One region of the Photobacterium damselae subsp. damselae genome, then DNA from elsewhere that is predicted to be linked to it. Evidence: predicted binding sites of a transcription regulator. Region 1 holds the regulator's gene; each other region holds the start of a gene.
What was found. Region 1 encodes PurR, which represses purine synthesis genes. Its sites were predicted from a motif close to TNANGNAAACGTTTNCNTNA; they were not measured.

Region 1 (4,266 bases):
ATTTAAAACGCTACCATAGTGTCGTTCTTGTAACCAAAGTAATGGGCGGATAAAGATGGAATATTTTTTCTTAGCTTGAATGCGCACGGACAACCCTTACTGTCAAAGTGTACTGAATTAGCAACAAAGACCGAGGGTAGCGCGTTTTTATTTCAGCAAAAGCAAAAAATCTTTAAAAATCGATTAGTTGATGGAAAATTCTACAACTTTAGAGGTTTCTTGCTGCACGGTACGATTATCAGGAAGATCGTTGATGAGGATATAACCACTCAAAAAAACCGGAAGAACCGCAACCAATAGGCTTTTCCCTATGTGGTAATTACGATACCAATGTTTGCGAGCCTTAAAAAATAGGATCAAACCCCAAACAAGAAGAAAGATATTTAAAAAACCCATCACGACAATGGTATCAGAGAGTGATTGTAATGAGGCTATATTTTGCTTTACTGCAATGAGAACGGCAAAAATAGGTAGAAAAGAGAGAACGATACTAATTTGAAGTAGTCTTGGCCATTTACAAAACTTGTCTTTAAAAATATTTGTAGTTTGTCCTGGAAATGGGTTGGAACAACTCATAATCGCCTCATACAACATTAGCATCTCTAAGTATTTAATTATTTGAGTGCCCGTATTCCTATATAAGCCTCAAACTATAACTATATTATCGGAAAAATGAGTGAAGGGTAGTTTTGATGTAAGGTGGGTGTAAACTTTGTGACTTTGTTCAATAAACTTTAGTTGTATTTATTTTTTGTATGTCTGTATATGATTATTTTTTAAAAACTGTGTTTTATATTTAATGGGTGGTTTTAACCTAGATATATAAGATTATTAATATATTAATCAGTTGTTATGTAACTTGTTTGATAAAAAAAGAGGCTGATAATAGCCTCTCTACTTAAGTGTTAATTTAGCCAACGTATTGTGAGTATTGTTTTTAATTTAATGACGAAAGTAGCTCATGGCGACGCTGTTCAGTAATTACTGACCAATGCTGACCACTGATAGCTCCTTCAAGTGCCCACAATAGTTCAAGATTTAAAGAGTCTCCTTGAGATGACTGTAGTGCTTTAAATGCATCAAGAGCACCAACAGCAAATAATTGCTCAACGGTTTCAATTCCTGCTTTTTTTAACATGCGTTCATTGGTTAAGCGTAGATTAGGTAGATCTTTAATTCGATTAGGTGTTGCTTTTGATTTGGATTCCTTATCCTTTTCTGCCGCTTGGAGAGAGAGTTCACCTTGCTTGATTAAGCATTGAGTATCATCCCACCAATAGTCAGGAATGGCATAATGTTTTGTGACAACTGGAAATCCTTTTTTGTAATATATATAGGGTTTTAGTCCCAGTGCTTTAAATTCCCCTTCATTATGGCAATTGGCCCGTAGATGTAGCGTATTGTTTACTACCAGAGCAAACATAGTATCACCCGCGAATATACCAAAACCTCCAAACATAGAGCGTGATTTGATACGCCCAAAACATTCAAATAATTTTAACGTGTTTTTTAATACTGGTTTGTCCATGCTTCTTCTCGGTGAAAATAATCATGAGTCACCTAACATCAGAGCGGGGATTTAGATTATCAGAATAACTAAATATTCTGTCAGAAACCCTAAGATTCATGACATTGATATTTTGATTATCGGCAACCCCGCTACCATGAGTTTATGTATATAAACTTTTAGGCCGGAAGCTTTGCGTCCTATCTCTTTCAAGATAGTTTGCCCTGTTCGTAACTGATAAAGGTTAACGTAGATAGCTTAATATTTTTTATATGAAGTTGCAAAATTTGTGATGTTGATTCAGTTAATAATTTAAAATGAGTAATATAGATGCATAAGAAATGTTTAATTATCAGCCAAAAAAGCGCTTTAAGAATAAAGTGTTACGAACATATCCTATTATTAACCTTTTTTTAAATCGTAATTTGGTTAAGGTAAAATGAATACAGAATAAATTTTAATTCATTAAACTGATTAGACCTGTTTAGTCTTTCTTTTTATATAAAAAAAGCCAATATTGAATATTGGCTTCATATTTGGAATAGATTCCCAATTAATTAAGATTCTTTACCGACTTACGAATAACGAGCTCAGGCGCCATTTCAAAAGTTTGACGCTCATGATTCTTATCTTTGACGCGATCCATTAAAATTTCAACAGCCGTTTTACCTAAACGACGTTTTGGCTGATGGATTGTTGTCAATGGCGGTGAAAAATATGGCGCTAAATCGATATTGTCATAGCCAATAATTGAAATATCATCAGGAACTCGTAATCCTGCTTGTTCAAATGTGCTGATCATCGCCATAGCCATAATGTCATTAAAACAGAAAATAGCCGTTGGACGTTCAGTCATCGCGATAAAGTCTTGCGCCGCTTTTACTGCCGTATCACACTCAAAATCACCTTCAAGAATCCAATCTTCATTTACAGATAGATTGCTTTCTGCCATCGCTTTACGGAAGCCTTTAAGACGCTCGCGACAGGTTGACTTGTCTTCATGACCAGACAAACAACCAATTTTGGTATGGCCATTTTCAATAAAGTGTTTAGTTGCAATATAGCCGCCATGCTCTGCATTATCTTGGATTTTATCTGTATGTGGTGACTCTGGGCCCCAATCCATGATAACCATAGGCAGATCTTTTTTGCGTTCTAGCAACTCAAGCAGTTTCTCATCCAGATCGGAACACATAACAAGCAGACCATCGACACGCTTTTCTGCTAGCATGCGAAGGTAATCTTGTTGTTTCGATAGGTTACCTTCTGTATTACACAGAATAAGCGTATAACCTTCTTTATAACAGTACTCTTCAACACCGTGAACAACTTCAGCAAAGAATGGGTTGGTTGATTTAGTTACCAACATACCGATTGTACGGGTTGTATTGCATTTTAAACTGCGAGCAACAGCACTTGGAGCGTAATTAAGCTCATCAACCGCTGCCATAACTTTCTTTTGTGTTGCTTCTGCGACAAAGCGCGTTTTATTGATCACGTGAGAGACTGTCGTCGTTGAAACACCAGCCATACGTGCAACATCTTTAATCGTTGCCATAGTTATTCTTCTAATAATGGGGGTCTAGAGTCAGACCGCAATTCTTTCGATATCAAATTGGTTAGCCAGCTCTACGTTGAGTCTCTCTGGCTATTCAGTTTGTTATCACCACACAGTTAATCTTGCTTTTAATCTCTAATAATTAGCTAAAGTTTAGATGATTAAGCAAGTAATCGGGTTTGTATTGTGAAACCCGCTAAAAGCTAAAAAGCCGCACCATAAAGAGCGGCTTTTTGATAACAAGTGCTATAAGTGAATATTATACGATTCTATTACATTGTGTAATCGCTTGCGATCACATTTTACCTAGAGTCTGCGCGAGTGCAATGTTTCTGTGCTTGAAGCGGAAAATACTTGATAGGCATCAATAAATTTGAATGTAATTAAACGTAAATATTCATTGGTTTTATCGATTAATGGCACAATTTCTGCTCATAACAGAGACATTAAGCCAAAATAACCGGGTAGTTATGTTCTGGATGAGCGATAACTTGAACTGGCCAGCCGTAAACATTTTCGACTGCGGTTGGGGTTAGTACTTGCCATGGCGTACCATCAGCTTGAATTTTGCCTTGGTTCAAAATGATCAAACGATCCGCGTATTGAGCGGCTAAGTTCAGATCATGAATAACAATGATAACGGCAGCACCCTGTTGTGAAAGCGCTTGTGCAATCTCTAAAGTATGATGTTGATGAGCAAGATCAAGAGCAGATGTGGGTTCATCAAGCATTAAAATACATTGTTCGCCAGAGTGCGATAACTGGGTTAATACTCTGGCAAAATGAACGCGCTGTTTTTCCCCGCCAGATAGCGTTGGATAAAGCCTGTTTGCGAGATGATCCACACCAACTTTAACCATATTCTTAGCCGCTAGTTGTTGCGCTTGATGATTTGATATTGCTAAAGGCATCGCACCAAGCTCTGCAACTTCATGAGCAAGAAATGAGAACGATAGGGTACTGTGCTGCGGCAATATACCCATGTGTTTTGCCAATAATTCAGATGGCCAATGATCTTTGGGTCTTGAAAAGATCTCAATCGATCCTGAATTTGGCGTTATTTCACCGTTTAATACCTTCAGTAGACTACTTTTACCGGCACCATTTGGACCTAACAGCGCGGTTATTTGCCCAGACCTTATTTCTAAATCAACATTATCTAGTAAGGTCTTTCTGCCCAGCTGCAAATGAAGGTTAGAAG
Region 2 (4,266 bases), 900 kb from region 1:
AACAAGAACTCATTTATCAATTAATGATGAATGAAGACTGCGACGAACACAAAGAAGCGTTATGCGAGTTACCTAAACCTGGTGATTCATTAACCTTGTCGCAGGGTCAATTTAAAGGGATTGATGCCATTTATCAGGAAGCTGATGGTGAGAAGCGTTCTTTTATGTTGATCAATTTACTTGGACGTGCCGTGACTGTGAGTGTTGATAATAAAGATTTGATTAAACGCTAACAAAAAGAATAGGGCTCTTTTGCTAGTATAGAAATCAGCTCATAAAAATGGGTATTTATTTCTAATTATTATATGAATGGATAATCAATGAACAATTCAGTACGTAAAGCCGTTATACCAGTTGCTGGCTTAGGCACTCGCATGCTACCTGCAACAAAAGCCATTCCAAAAGAGATGTTGCCTATTGTTGATAAGCCGCTAATTCAATATGTTGTGAATGAATGTGTTGCTGCGGGTATTAAAGAGATTGTGCTTGTAACACATTCATCAAAGAACTCGATTGAGAACCATTTTGATACATCATTTGAGCTAGAAGCCACATTAGAGCAGCGTGTTAAACGTCAGTTATTGGCAGAAGTTCAAGCTATTTGTCCTCCTGACGTCACGATTATGCATGTTCGTCAAGGACAAGCAAAAGGCTTAGGTCATGCTATTTTGTGTGCACAACCACTAGTTGGTGATGCTCCTTTTGCGGTTGTGCTTCCTGATGTTATTTTGGATGACGCTGCAAGTAACCTAGAAACTGATAATCTAGCTAAAATGGTTCAACGCTTTAATGAGACTAAAGTCAGTCAGGTAATGGTTGAGCCTGTTCCTATGAACGATGTATCAAGCTATGGTGTTGCTGATATCGGTGGTGTGGAGTTAGGTGCAGGTGAAAGTTCACCAATGACAAAAGTGGTTGAAAAACCGCCAGTGGAAGAAGCGCCTTCAAACCTTGCTATTGTAGGCCGTTACGTGCTTCCGGCTGAAATTTGGTCTCTACTTGAGAAAACGCCAGTGGGTGCAGGTGGTGAAATTCAGCTAACTGATGCCATTGATATGCTGATGAAGCAGCAAGAGGTTGATGCGTTCCATATGTCTGGTAAGAGCCATGACTGTGGTAATAAGCTAGGTTATATGGCTGCATTTGTTGAATACGGCTTACGCCACTCAGATCTTGGCGAAGACTTTAAAGCGTATCTACAAGATGTAGTTAAAGGACTTTAAAGTTAGCTCGTTAAAGAAAAATTGGAATAAAAAGCTAGGAGTAGGGTGTTAGATTCTCAATCTCGCTAAAGTAAAATTCCAAGTTTTCCAATTTGAGTACAGCGAGTAGGAAAATACATTGACATCAAACTAAGTATGTTGACAATTTCGCTACTCGCTACTCGCTACTCGCTACTCGCTACTCGCTACTCGCTACTCGCTACTCGCTACTCGCTACTCGCTACTCGCTACTCGCTACTCGCTACTCGCTACTCGCTACTCGCTACTCGCTACTCGCTACTCGCTACTCGCTACTCGCTACTCATTAGAATGATACTGTTCACACGCCAGTAGAGTATTTTCAATCAAGGTAGCAACAGTCATCGGACCCACACCTCCTGGTACAGGTGTAATGTATTTGGCACGAGTTTTAGCAACATCAAATTCCACATCACCGCACAATTTTCCCGTATCTAAACGGTTAATGCCCACATCAATTACCGTCGCTCCCTCTTTAATCCACTCGCCCGGAATAAAGTTTGGTTTACCTACGGCAACAACCAATATATCTGCTTGACGTACATGACCTTCTAAGTCTTGAGTAAAACGGTGACAAGTAGTGGTTGTCGCTCCAGCAAGGAGTAGTTCAAATGTCATTGGGCGACCAACAATATTTGAAGCCCCAACGATAACGGCATGTTTGCCGCGTACTGGAATATTATAACGCTCAAGTAGGGTAATAATCCCTTTAGGAGTGCAAGAACGCAGTTTTGGAATACGCTGGCTTAAGCGACCAACGTTATAAGGGTGGAAACCATCAACATCTTTATCTGGAACAATTGATTCTAAGATAGTCGTGGTATCAATACCTGCTGGTAGCGGCAGTTGAACTAAAATCCCGTCGATTATTGGGTCGTTATTTAATTCAGCGATTAAATTGAGTAACTCAGACTCAGTTGTTGTGATTGGCAAATCAAATGATTTTGAGACAAAGCCAACTTCTTCACACGCCTTACGTTTACTATTTACATAAACCTGTGATGCAGGATCTTGACCAACTAAAATTACCGCAAGGCCAGGAGCGCGTAGCCCTGCTTGGGTTCGTGCTGCTACTCTTGCGGCAACTTCCTGTCGAACTGTTTGAGAAATTAATTTCCCGTCAATAATTTGAGCCGTCATGATGTTCCTTTCGATAAATACCGATTGGTTATAAGTAGATAAAAGCATTGTCGCAGATTCTGTGATTAAGATCTATAACGCAATCGTTTGCGTTGGGGCTGGAAAGTATCTAATTGGGGCTACATATTAAGTAGAAGAATGATTTTTTCTTTTTTTGTTGGAACTTTAACCGCTTGAAAGCAAAAAAAGAAAAAAATATTGACCTTATAAGTCGGCAACGTATAATCCAAATCCGTAACGTAATGTTACACAATGATGCGCCCTTAGCTCAGCTGGATAGAGCACGTCCCTTCTAAGGATGTGGTCGCAGGTTCGAATCCTGCAGGGCGTGCCATTTCCTCTTCTTTTCTGTTCTACATTTTCTGTTTCAAATTCCCTGTTTTGTGATCTATTTTTCATTTTAAATAAAAAATTTTTATTCTATTTATTTAAATTTGGCTTTTTCAGTCAAGCGATCTGATCTTCGTAATATTCCTTAATTGCTGATTAAATTGTTAACTTGTTCGTTTTTCCAGCTCTTAATGTCTCTAGAGTGTTAAAAAAGCCACTTTTTTTATAGTTAAGGGTTGAAATGCCCGTAAATGCCCCTATTTTGTAAAACAGTTTAAGAACTATTTGTGTCTTAGGGCGGTTCTCGACTGTTTGTCACTCTGCCGTTATAATGACGCGCTTTAATTTCTTACCTATGGTTTTCTACGATATCTCGTTGTAGAGGGTTAGGTAAGAGGTTAATCAGAATTAAGGCGTTATGGTTTAAAACCGTAACACGAAAAGGATGCCACCATCAGTGATTGACTGATCGGCAACATCACTCAGAATACTGAGTAAGTTTGAGGTTAAATAAAATGCAAGTTACCGTTGAAACCACTGAAGGTCTAGAACGCCAACTAACTATCACAGTTCCTGCAGCTAACATTGAAGATGCAGTAACTGCAGAGCTTAAGAAAATCGCTAAGAATCGTCGTTTCGATGGTTTCCGTCCAGGTAAAGCACCACTTAAGATGGTTGCTAAAATGTTTGGCGCATCTGTTCGTCAAGACATCCTAGGCGAAGTAATGCAGCGTCACTTTATCGAAGCTATCGTTAAAGAGCAGATCAACCCAGCAGGCGCTCCTACTTTCACTCCAGTAGAAATGGCTGAAGGTCAGGATCTAGTATTCAAAGCAACTTTTGAAGTATTCCCTGAAATCGCTCTTCAAGGTCTAGATAAAGTTGTTGTTGAGAAGCCAGTTGTTGAAGTAACTGAAGCTGACGTTGATAACATGATCGAAACTCTACGTAAGCAGCAAGCTACTTGGACTGAAGTTGATGCTCCAGCTGTAGCTGACAGCCGCGTAACTATCGATTTCGAAGGTACTATCGACGGTGAAGCATTTGACGGCGGCAAAGCTGAAGGTTTCGCTCTAGCTATGGGTCAAGGTCGTATGATCCCTGGTTTTGAAGACGGTATCGTTGGTAAGAAAGCGGGTGAAGAGTTCAACATCGAAGTAACTTTCCCAGAAGAATACCACGCTGAAAACCTAAAAGGTAAAGCTGCAGTATTTGCTATCAAACTATCTAAAGTTGAAGCTCAAGAGCTTCCAGAACTAACTGAAGAGTTCGTTGCTAAGTTTGGTATCGAAAACGGTTCTGTAGATGCACTTAAAGCTGAAGTTCGTAAGAACATGGAACGCGAACTTAAGCAAGCGGTTAAAGGTCGCATCAAAGAGCAAGCAATCAACGGTCTTATCGAGCAAAACGATATCGCAGTTCCTGCAGCTCTTATCGATCAAGAAATCAATGTTCTACGTCAGCAAGCTGCACAACGTTTTGGCGGCAACGCACAGAACATGCCAGAGCTTCCACGTGAACTATTTGAAGAGCAAGCTAAGCGTCGCGTAGTTGT
Region 3 (4,266 bases), 1.1 Mb from region 1:
GAAACCTGAGGACGAACTTCTGCAATCTTATATGCAGAGGTACGACCCGGCAGTGCCGATGATAACTGGATTGACTGTGGCTCCATGGTTACCACACTCACTTTTGGTGCATTTCCCGCCATGGCTGCTTGCGGATTAGCGCCTGTATTTGATTCATTACACCCTGTTAGCGCCAAAGCAACGCACAAGGACACACAACGCAACGAGATATTGGGTTTGCGCATAAAGACTTTCACCATTTTAAACTGTTTTGTGATCTATTTATGATTATTCCCGCACCTTATACTATATAAGCCAAACCAATACTTAACAGTGTTAACAAAAAATGATGCATACAGACATATACCCATTAGGTAAAATGATTTAAAAACATAAACCATTAAATACAATAATGAATGATGAGAAGAAAATTGAGTTAGTCAAAGAGCTGGCTCGACTAATGATGATGACTCGTTCACAAATTCAGCAGCAGATGAAACGTCATGATCTTCCTTGTAATGTTGAATCTGTTCGAACGCTTGATGAGCTACTCAACCATCCGGGGATTAATAGCCATCAACTTTGTCAATTAACAGGATTTGATAAAGCGCACATAGCAAGAAAAGTAACTGAATTTGAACAGAAGCAGCTGGTATATCGCCAAAAAGATCCTAAAGATAAACGGATAACCCAACTTTATCTGACGGCGGAAGGAATGGATGTTGCGCGCTGTTGTATTACGTTGAGAAACCAGACTGTTTTAGAGTTAATGGCAGGTATTCAACCTAATGCGTTAGAAAGCTTAAATATTTTTCTTGAAAGTTTTAAAGCAGAAAATCAAAAGTGAAACCAAGAAAAAAGCCGAACCTCAATAGGCTCGGCTTCGAAAATTAAATCGGTAGTAATAACTTATTTAGTACCAAAGATCTTATCGCCTGCGTCACCAAGACCAGGAACAATATAACCTTTGTCGTTTAACTTCTCATCAATCGCTGCTGTGTATAGCTCGATATCTGGGTGTGCTTTTTCAAGCGCAGCAATACCTTCAGGGGCTGCAACAAGAACAAGAACTTTAAACTGTTTACAGCCGTGCTCTTTTAGTAGATCTAGTGTTGCGATCATTGAGCCACCCGTTGCTAACATTGGGTCAACAACCAGAGCAATACGCTCATCAATATTTGAAGCCAGCTTGTTAAAGTATGGTACAGGCTCTAGAGTCTCTTCATCACGGTAGATACCAACAACGCTGATACGTGCACTTGGCATATGCTCAAGTACACCATCCATCATGCCTAGACCAGCACGTAGAATTGGCACTACAGTTACTTTTTTACCTTTGATCTGATCAATTTCAACTTGACCATTCCAACCTTCAATAGTAACCTTTTCCGTTTCGAAGTCTGAAGTCGCTTCATAAGTCAGCAAGCTACCTACTTCCGTTGCTAGTTCACGGAAACGCTTAGTGCTGATATCGCCTTCGCGCATAAGACCAATCTTATGTTTAACCAGTGGGTGTTTAACCTCAACGACTTTCATGCCTGACTCCTAAGCAAACTCTGTATAAAAAAATCGCGACATTGTATACCAATTTATCACTAGACTGGTAGCCCGATTTAATCGTTTGCTTAACTTTTGCACAACTAAAAAAATTGACGCAAACGTTTTCCTTTACGCCACATCTGCTGTTATCATACCGCCAGATTTTTTCTTTAATACGTTGAGGGACCTTCCTGTGAGCGACAAAAACTCTTCTCTTAGTTACAAAGATGCTGGTGTTGATATCGATGCAGGCAATGCATTAGTGGATCGTATTAAAGGCGTAGTTAAGCGCACCCACCGTTCGGAAGTGATGGGAAATATAGGTGGTTTTGGTGCTCTGTGTGCCCTACCAACTAAATATAAAGAGCCTGTTTTGGTATCAGGCACCGATGGGGTTGGCACAAAACTTCGTCTCGCAATGGATCTAAAACAACATGACACCATTGGTATCGATCTAGTGGCAATGTGTGTAAACGATCTGATTGTTCAAGGTGCTGAGCCACTCTTTTTCTTAGATTACTACGCAACAGGTAAATTAGATGTTGATACGGCAGCAAGTGTTGTAACAGGCATCGGTGAAGGTTGTTTGCAATCTGGTTGTGCTCTTATCGGTGGAGAAACGGCAGAAATGCCAGGCATGTATCATGGTGAAGACTATGATGTCGCTGGTTTTTGTGTTGGTGTAGTCGAGAAAGCTCACATCATTGATGGTACAAAAGTTGCCGCGGGTGATGCGCTAATTGCAGTAGGTTCTAGTGGCCCTCATTCTAATGGTTATTCATTAATTCGTAAGATTATTGAAGTATCACAAGCCGATCTTAACCAAGAGCTACATGGTCGCACTTTGGCTGAGCACCTACTTACTCCAACAAAAATCTATGTTAAATCAGTCCTTAACCTGATGGAAAAGTGCGATATCCATGCGATTTCTCATATTACAGGCGGTGGCTTCTGGGAAAATATTCCACGAGTACTACCTGACAATACGAAAGCGGTCGTTGATGGCAGCAGTTGGCAATGGCCGGCAATCTTTAATTGGCTACAAGAAGCTGGTAATGTTGATACTTACGAAATGTATCGTACCTTTAACTGCGGCGTAGGTTTAGTCATTGCTCTTCCACAACAACAAGCACAACAAGCGATTGATATCTTAAATGCACAAGGTGAAAACGCTTGGCTATTGGGCCATATCGATCAGGCCACTGATGGTGAAGAGCAGGTGGAGATTCGCTAAGCCATGAAAAATATTGTGGTCTTGATTTCAGGTAATGGCAGTAATTTACAAGCGATTATGGACAGTTGCGCCAATGGCACGATTAAAAATGCTCGTGTTGCAGCCGTAATTGCCAATAAAGCCGATGCCTATGGTTTAACACGCGCCCAGCAAGCAAATATTGATGCTATCACTTTGTTGGCTTCAGATTTTGCCGATCGCCAAGCTTATGAGCAAGCATTGGCAAAGACCATCGATGGTTATCACCCTGATGTAGTGGTGCTCGCAGGATTTATGCGAATATTAGATTCTGCGTTTGTTCACCATTATCAAGGCCGCATATTTAACATCCACCCTTCACTCTTACCCAAATATCCTGGGCTTAATACCCACCAGCGAGCTCTGGAAGCCGGTGATAGTGAACATGGCACTACAGTTCATTTTGTGACCCCGGAGCTTGATGGAGGCCCTGTTGTATTGCAAGCCAAGGTCCCCATTTTTCCACAAGATAGTATTGCGGAAATTGAACAGCGAGTTCAACAGCAAGAATATGCTATCTATCCATTGGTTATTAATTGGTTTTTAAGCCAACGGTTAGTAATGGATGAAGCGGGAAAAGCGCTATTAGATGGGCACAACTTACCTCTAAACGGCTATGCCAGTGATGACTGATGTAAACATAACTGTCATCAAAGATAAGCATCAAGAGCAAGCCTAAAAAGTGGCGTAAAGAACCAATAATATAAATAAAAACGGCTGAGTTTGTGCTCAGCCGTTTTTCATTCTTTCGATTTTGCCATTAAGCTTGGGCTTGATAAACAACTTCACCAAAATAGAAGACGTTAAACTCACCTGGTTGCATTTTATGCCACTGCTCATTATTGGTTAGAGGCTGAGTAGCAATCACGGTTACCACATCATTTGGCGTAGTCTCTTGCTGAAAATCAATCGTAACATCTTCATCAATTAATGATGCACAACCAAATGGTGCCCTACGGGTAATGCTATGTAAGTTGTTAGTACAAAAAGTAAGTACATACTCACCATCACTCAACAACATATTATAAACGCCTAATTGGCGTAGTCGCTCACAGCATTGATGAATAAACGCAAACGCCTCCGCCATATCCTGAGGTGGTTTAGGATATTTAGCTTCAACTTGATTAAGCAACCAACAAAATGCAATCTCACTGTCGGTATCGCCTACCGCCTGAAAGCGCCCCGTATCTAAAGCATCATATCCTGTTAATTGACCATTATGAGCAAAAGTCCAATAACGCCCCCATAACTCGCGGGTAAAGGGGTGGGTATTTTCAAGATTGACGCCACCACGGTTCGCTTGACGAATATGGCTGATCACAGCACAGCTTTTTATCGGATATTCTTGCACTAATTCGGCAATACGAGACTGACAACTTGGGTTTGGATCTTTAAAGGTACGGAAACCCTTCCCTTCATAAAATGTAATACCCCAACCATCCCGATGTGGGCCAGTATTACCACCACGCTGCATTAACCCAGTAAAACTAAAACAA

Region 2: a site for PurR is predicted at 2,457-2,476, ahead of folD (bifunctional methylenetetrahydrofolate dehydrogenase/methenyltetrahydrofolate cyclohydrolase FolD). Genes of this name have one in related genera too.
Region 3: a site for PurR is predicted at 1,630-1,649, ahead of purM (phosphoribosylformylglycinamidine cyclo-ligase). Genes of this name have one in related genera too.

The regions. Positions count from the first base shown of each region.
Region 1 is NZ_CP146970.1:1,493,722-1,497,987, forward strand. Features, by position in the region: gene WAX86_RS06800 (carboxymuconolactone decarboxylase family protein) at 1-87, opposite strand, end outside; gene WAX86_RS06805 (hypothetical protein) at 184-576, opposite strand; gene WAX86_RS06810 (TfoX/Sxy family DNA transformation protein) at 938-1,528, opposite strand; cyclic di-GMP riboswitch class I at 1,647-1,741, opposite strand; gene purR (HTH-type transcriptional repressor PurR) at 2,061-3,065, opposite strand; gene WAX86_RS06820 (heme ABC transporter ATP-binding protein) at 3,512-4,266, opposite strand, start outside.
Region 2 is NZ_CP146970.1:2,394,193-2,398,458, reverse strand. Features, by position in the region: gene rfaH (transcription/translation regulatory transformer protein RfaH) at 1-233, shown strand, start outside; gene galU (UTP--glucose-1-phosphate uridylyltransferase GalU) at 321-1,223, shown strand; gene folD (bifunctional methylenetetrahydrofolate dehydrogenase/methenyltetrahydrofolate cyclohydrolase FolD) at 1,521-2,381, opposite strand; tRNA gene WAX86_RS10640 (tRNA-Arg) at 2,639-2,715, shown strand; gene tig (trigger factor) at 3,227-4,266, shown strand, end outside.
Region 3 is NZ_CP146970.1:2,581,968-2,586,233, forward strand. Features, by position in the region: gene WAX86_RS11615 (efflux RND transporter periplasmic adaptor subunit) at 1-224, opposite strand, end outside; gene WAX86_RS11620 (MarR family winged helix-turn-helix transcriptional regulator) at 392-826, shown strand; gene upp (uracil phosphoribosyltransferase) at 889-1,515, opposite strand; gene purM (phosphoribosylformylglycinamidine cyclo-ligase) at 1,712-2,752, shown strand; gene purN (phosphoribosylglycinamide formyltransferase) at 2,756-3,403, shown strand; gene WAX86_RS11640 (class II glutamine amidotransferase) at 3,531-4,266, opposite strand, start outside.